2 regions of the Agromyces sp. Root1464 genome follow, and region 1 is predicted to be linked to the other one. Evidence: predicted binding sites of a transcription regulator. Region 1 holds the regulator's gene; the other holds the start of a gene.
What was found. Region 1 encodes HspR, which represses chaperone genes until heat shock. Its sites were predicted from a motif close to AAGTTGAGTCNNNNNGACTCAACTT; they were not measured.

Region 1 (3,398 bases):
AGGCGATCTTCCAGCAGCCGGCCGACGACGTCGAGATCGACACGGTCGCCGACGTCGTCGAGACCGGGTACGCCCTCGGCGGCACGCTGCTCCGCGCAGCGAAGGTCGTCGTGAAGACCCCGCAGTAGTGCATCCGCCGGTCGAGTAGCGCGAAGCGCGTATCGAGACCCGTTCGAGGTCTCGATACGCTCCTTCGTCGCTACTCGACCAGCGGGATCGCGTGCCCCGACAGACAGACCCGACTAGATTTCAGAAGAGGAGGTGCCGGTGGCCAGTCAGGATTGGTTCGACAAAGACTTCTACAAGGTGCTCGGCGTCTCCAAAGACGTGAGCGACGCAGACCTCAAGAAGACGTACCGCAAGCTCGCGCGCAAGTACCACCCCGACTCCAACCCCGGTGACGCTGCCGCCGAGGCGAAGTTCAAGGAGATCAGCGAGGCGCACTCCGTGCTCGCCGATCCCGAGCAGCGCAAGGAGTACGACGCCGTGCGGGCCATGGGCTCCGGCGCGCGTTTCACCGCGCCCGGCAGTGCCGGCGGCGCGGGCGGCTTCGAAGACGTCTTCGGCGGCATGTTCGGCCAGGGCGGCGGCGGTCGCGGCCAGTCCTACACGTTCCAGCAGGGCGGCGACTACGACGACCTGCTCGGCGGGCTCTTCGGCGGCGGCCGCTTCGGCCAGCCCACCGGCGGCTACCGCGGCGCCGGCGGGCCCACCAAGGGTCGGGATGTCACGGCGTCGACGACGCTCGACTTCGTCACGGCCACCAAGGGCGACCAGATCACCCTGCAGACCGCAGAGGGCAAGCCGATCACGGTGCGAATCCCCGCGGGTGTCGCCGACGGGCAGAAGATCCGACTGCGCGGCAAGGGTCAGCCCTCGCCCGACGGCGGCGAGCCCGGCGACATCGTGCTGACCGTGACGGTGCGCAAGCACCCGGTCTTCGAGCGCGACGGCCTGAACCTCAGGGTCACCGTGCCCGTCACCTTCACCGAGGCCGCCCTCGGCGCGACGATCCAGGTTCCGACCCTCGGCGGCGGCCCCGTCAAGCTGCGGGTCGCCCCCGGCACGCCGAGCGGCCGGGTCCTGCGCGTCAAGGGCCGCGGAGTCGAGACCCCGAAGGGCACCGGAGACCTGCTCGCGGTCGTGCAGGTCGCCGTTCCATCCCATCTCTCGAAGGAGGCGGAGGCGAAGCTCGAGGAGTTCGCCGCGCTGCTGCCCGACGAGAATCCCCGCGACGACCTGCTCGCGAAGGCGAAGGGCTAGGCGGTGGAGATGAACGAGAGGAGCCCGCTCTTCGTCATCTCCGTCGCCGCCGAACTCGCGGGCATGCACCCCCAGACGCTGCGCCAGTACGACCGGCTCGGGCTCGTCTCGCCGACCCGCACCGCGGGCAAGTCTCGGCGGTACTCGATGCACGACGTCGTGCAGTTGCGTGAGATCGCCCAGCTCTCGAGCGAGGGCGTGAGCCTCGAGGGCATCCGACGGGTGCTCGGACTCGAAGACGAGGTGGCGACCCTGCGCGCCAGGGTGCGCGAACTCGAGGGCGCGCTCGCCGACGAGATGCTGAACCGCCCGGGCCGCCGCGTCTTCGCGGCGGGTTCGGCCGGCGAGGTCATCTCGCTGCGAGCCGGAACCCGCGTGCGCCGCGAGAACGCGGTCGTCGTGTGGCGTCCGCTGGAGCGCGAGTAGGCGGGTCAGCGACCCCAGGCCGAAGCCGGGGCTTCGATGACGTCGTAGGGCCGCGAACTCCAGTGCGTGCCGTACCCGTAGTGGCTCGAGGCCCAGGCCGACGCCCAGATCGCCTGCGCGGTGGCGTCGGCCGAATCGCCTCGCGCGAGCGCGGCGTCGACCTCGGGATAGCGACCCGACTGCAGGTTCTCGGCGGCGTAGTAGGCCGCTTCGACGAGGCTCGGGTAGCTGCCGAGGCCGGAGCCGCCGCCCGACCCCTGTCCGTTGTTCAGCGGGTTGTTGCGGTTCCACCAGTTGTCGGCGCCGTTCTCCTGACGCATCCAGCGCATCATGAAGGTGACGTTCTCCTCGGTCAACGGCCAACCGCCCTCGATGAGCACGAGCTTGGCCCAGTCGACGTTCGTGCCGCCGGCGACGAGCGTCTGGGTGCCGGTGGTCGCGACGTAGGAATCGTGCGAGACGGTCGGCGCCGCGACATCCGCTGCGACCGTGAGATCCTGCGCCTCGCCGCGGTGCTGGCCGCTCGCGGCGGCGAAGGAGGCGAGGCCGGCGGGTTGCGGCAGCGGCGCGAGGGCGAGGCCCGCGAGCAGGCCGAGCACCGAGAGCACGGCGGCGGCGGCGAGCGATCGGCGGGGCGAGCTCGCCCGCGGCGACGCCTGGCGGCGGGGACGCGTCACGGGCGTCGCGACCTCATGTCGCGCCGCCCGTCGTCCCCCGGCTCGTGCGTCCTGCATGCGGACCCGAGGGTAGCAAACCCCGCCGAGAGCCGCACTCAGCGAATTCGGCCGTGATCAGGAGCACCGGCCCGGACGTCAGCGGATGCCGACGGTGGCGGCGACGGGATTCGCCGCGAGGCGGCGTGCGAGCCGGCGCCGACGGAACCACTTGTCGCCCTCGACGACGACCAGCAGCACCATCGTGAGGCCGATGCAGCCGAGCCACTGCCAGCCCGTGAGCGAGACGGTGCCGAGCGCACGCTGCAGGAAGCCGATCTCGGTCGACGCGACGATGAGCAGCACCGGCCAGACGAGGATCTTGGCGACCGCCGCGATGGGCGCCAGCAGACCCGACTCGGGCGTGCGGCGCATGAGCAGGGCGCTCAGCACGGTGGCGAGTCCGAGCACGACGTAGGCCATCGTCATCGACGCGGTCGGTTCGACCGGGCTCGGTTCGTCGGGCCCCCAGAGGAGCGGCACGAGCGCGATCAGGAAGATGACGGCGCCGTAGACGAGCCACTCGACGAGTGAGACCCGGTTGACGACGCCGATCTTCGGATCCCGTGGCGGGTGGTTCATGATGCCGGGCGGGTTCGCGTCGGCGGCGATCGCGAAGACCGCGAACAGTGCCACGAAGAAGTTGATGAACAGCACCTGCGCCGGGAACAGCGCCACGCCCTCGGCGATCGAGAACGCGCTCGCCGCCAGGAACAGCATGATGAGGCTGAGCAGCTGCGTCATCTGGAATCGCAGGTACGCCGTGATCTTGGAGTAGACGATGCGGCCGATCTCGACGGCATGCACGAGGGTCGCGAAGTTGTCGTCGGTGAGCACGAGTTTCGCGGCCTGCTTCGTCACCTCCGATCCCGAGCCCATCGCGACGCCGATGTTCGCCTGCTTGATGGCCGCGGCATCGTTCACGGCGTCGCCCGTCATGGCGACGATGGCGCCGTCGGCCTGCAGGAGGCCGACGAGTCGCAGCTTGTCGTCGGG
Region 2 (3,398 bases), on a different contig from region 1:
AGTGGCTCGGCCGACGGATCTGGGCACGACTTCGAACGCATCTGGAGATTTCCCAGCGCTTGCACATGAGAAGCGACTAGGGTGGAGTCATCTGCAGTGGGGTTCTCTCCCACGTGACACGGCTGGGAAGCCGATGACCAGTCGGGACGAAGCAACATCTCTCACGCCGAAGCACTCGGTGCGATGACGGCGACGAAGCCCCGCACCGGTTCCTCCCGCAGGTCACTGATCGCGGCGTCTCGCACGCCGGGCCGTTTCGTCTCGTACCCGGGCACGAACTCCATGCGACTTGCTCGCACCACCAACTTCCGGCGGCGGACGTCGCCGTCGGAACCCTGCACGGCCTGAGGCCGTGCACGTCGCAGCCGCTTCGGCGGCTCGGCTTTACAGAAGGAAAAGAATATGGCTACCGGAACCGTCAAGTGGTTCAACGCCGACAAGGGCTTCGGCTTCATCGCTCCTGACGACGGCTCGGCCGACGTCTTCGCGCACTTCAGCGCGATCGCATCGGGCGGCTACCGCTCGCTCGAGGAGAACCAGAAGGTCGAATTCGAGACCGCCCGCGGCCCCAAGGGCCTGCAGGCTGAGAACATCACGGTCATTTCGTAAGTTCTCGCATCCCTTTCGATCGGGTGCCGGTGCGCTGAGCGCGCTGGCACCCGATCCACGAGCGGATGTCGCGGCAGCCGCCTCTTCGTGAGGCAGGCGCCGCGGCATCCGCTCTGTGCATTTCCGGGGGTTCGTGCTCTGCCGGTCGACTCGGCACTCCTGCCTCTTTCGACACCCGTCCGGAGCTTCTTCAAAGCTTGGATCCCTAGGCTCGACTCGTCGAACAACCCCGATCGATCCCGGTCGGCCCCGAAGAAGGAGCCCCCAATGCAGTGCCCCACCGACGGAACCGTGCTCGTGATGAGCGAACGCAGCGGCATCGAGATCGACTACTGCCCGACGTGTCGCGGCGTGTGGCTCGACCGGGGCGAACTCGACAAGATCGTCGAGCGCGCGGCGCGCGAGTTCTCGGCTCCCACCCAGGCCGCACCTGCTCCGCCCGCTCCGCCGACGCAGCCGCAGGCGCCGGCCTACGGCCAGCCGTCGTACCAGCAGTCCGGGTACGACAACCGCGGTGACAACCGGGGGTACGACAACCGCGGGTACGGCGACCAGGGCTACCGCAAGAAGAAGAAGGAGAGCTGGCTCTCCGAGCTCTTCGACTGATCCCGGCGGACCGACTCGTCAACCCGCTGTCGGCCGCGAACGGCCGGCATTAGCATCGCGCCATGAACGCGCTCGACGCGGAGCTCCCGGAGCTCGACTCGCTCGACGAACTCGATGCGCTCGTCGGGCGGATGCCCGGACTCCACGTGCGGTATTCCGAGGGATTCGAGCATGATCGCGACGAGGCGAGCATCGACACCGAGAGCGGACTCGAGCTGCCAGGGCTGTCGGTGAATCCGCTCGACCCGCAGCCGTGGTGGACTCGCGAGCGCGCCGACTGGCTCGCGAGGCAGCTCTGCCAGTACAAGCACCTGCGTGAGCGGAACCCCGAGCGGTTCGCCTGGGTGCTGCGCGGGCGCATCGTCGGCAGGGGCCCGGACTCGGAGCCGCTGCTCGCCGACGTCGAGCCCGTCGTGCGGCTGTCCGACGCGTTGCTCGACGAGGCGAAGGCGAGATATCGCACTCGGTTCGATGCGGGCCGGGGGCCGGAATAGGGCGCGCGGTCCGCGAGTGCTCGCGCGTGTTCGCGCCTCAATCGCGCCGGATTCGACTCGCGACAGTCTTGGCACTCGCAAGAGGAGAGTGCTAATCTGGACGTAGTTGAGTCGAAGGGGCTCAACTCCAGAATCTGCCGCTTCGGCGGCGACAGGGAGGAGAAGTCATGGCCATGATGTGGGACCCGTTCCGTGAGCTCGACCGCCTCGCTGCGGACATGCTCGATTCGCGACAGGGGCCGCGGGTGATGCCGATCGACCTGCACCGCGATGGCGACCACTACGTGCTCGCCGCAGACCTGCCGGGCGTCGACCCCGGCTCGGTCGACGTGGACGTCGACGGTCAGCTGCTCACGATCCGCGCCGAGCGCACGCTGCGCGCCAACGGCGAGGTCAAGTGGCTCGCGCACGAGCGACCGAGCGGTTCGTTCCTTCGCCAGATCACCCTCGGCGAGGGCATCGACACCGCCGGCATCAGCGCGCACTACGACAACGGCGTGCTGAGCGTGATCATCCCGATGAGCGAGCGCGCGAAGCCCCGCAAGGTCGAGGTGATGAGCTCGCCGAACTCCGAGCAGCAACAGGTGACCGCGGGCTCGTCGAGCTGACGCTCGCGAGGAGCCGACACGGCACCACGGGAGGCCCGCTCGCCGAATGGCGGGCGGGCCTCCGTCGTGCGCGCGCCGGATTCACGCCGTCCGGCGGATCGGTCGGTCGGCCGTGAGCGCGCCGGCCGTGGGCACGTCGGCCGTGAGCATGTCGGCGAAGAGATCGAGGTAGTCGCGGGCCATCCGGGCGTCGGTGAAGCGGGCCTGCGCCCGCGCCCGGCACACCGTCCGGTCGAGCGCGGCGGCGTCGACGAGTGCGGACGCGAGTTCGTCGATCCCGGATCGGACGAAGCCGGTCGCGCCGTCGTCGACGAGTTCGGGAACCGAGCCGCGCGGCGTCGCCACCACGGGAGTGCCGGTGGCCAGCGATTCGATCATCACGAGGCCGAAGGGCTCGTCCCATTGGATCGGGTTGACGAGCGCGCACGACTCGCCCATGAGCGCGCACGTCTCGGCGGTCGACAGCTCGCCGATGTACTCCGCGTTCCGGCCGAGCAGTGGGCGCACGGCCTCGGCGAAGTACGCCTGCTCGGCCGGCTCCCGCATCTTCGCGGCGATGCGGAGCGGAATGCCGGCGCGCTCCGCCACGCGGATCGCCTCGACGACGCCCTTCGTGGGGTTCATCCGGCCGACGAAGCAGGCGCTGCTGCCGCCCGGCCCCATCGGCACGTCGGTGACGCGGATGCCGTGGTGGATGACGCGCGCGATGCGCACCGAGCCGGCGGTCGAGGCGTGGTGGTGGGAGATGGCGACGAACGCCATGTCGGGCGACGCGGCGCCGTACAGCTCCTGCACGAGCGGGATGAACGGTCCGTGCGCGATCGTGACGACCGGTGCCATGGCGGCCGTGCGGGCCAGGATCGGGCCCGCGAGCGTGTTGTCGACGATGACGTCGACGTCGTCCAACTGCGCGTAGGCGCGAATGAGGTGCCGCATCTCGTGCGTCGTGAGGCCCATCGTGTCGGAGCCCGAGGGAGGGAAGCCGGGCAGGCGCTCGACCGGCGAGGTGCTGTCACCGGATGCCGCGAGCACGACGTCGTGGCCGGTGCGAACGATCGCCCGGGCCAGTGTGTCGATGAAC

Region 2: the regulator HspR is predicted to act here: its motif matches at 1,813-1,837, upstream of ASD23_RS13155 (Hsp20/alpha crystallin family protein).

Annotation. Positions count from the first base shown of each region.
Region 1 covers NZ_LMFU01000001.1:1,239,268-1,242,665, forward strand. The annotation lists gene ASD23_RS05680 (nucleotide exchange factor GrpE) at 1-128, shown strand, start outside; gene ASD23_RS05685 (DnaJ C-terminal domain-containing protein) at 268-1,263, shown strand; gene ASD23_RS05690 (heat shock protein transcriptional repressor HspR) at 1,273-1,689, shown strand; gene ASD23_RS05695 (hypothetical protein) at 1,695-2,423, opposite strand; gene ASD23_RS05700 (cation-translocating P-type ATPase) at 2,502-3,398, opposite strand, start outside.
Region 2 covers NZ_LMFU01000002.1:1,627,303-1,630,700, reverse strand. The annotation lists gene ASD23_RS19400 (hypothetical protein) at 162-284, opposite strand; gene ASD23_RS13170 (cold-shock protein) at 403-609, shown strand; gene ASD23_RS13165 (TFIIB-type zinc ribbon-containing protein) at 877-1,215, shown strand; gene ASD23_RS13160 (DUF6098 family protein) at 1,278-1,709, shown strand; gene ASD23_RS13155 (Hsp20/alpha crystallin family protein) at 1,877-2,317, shown strand; gene ASD23_RS13150 (glycosyltransferase) at 2,399-3,398, opposite strand, start outside.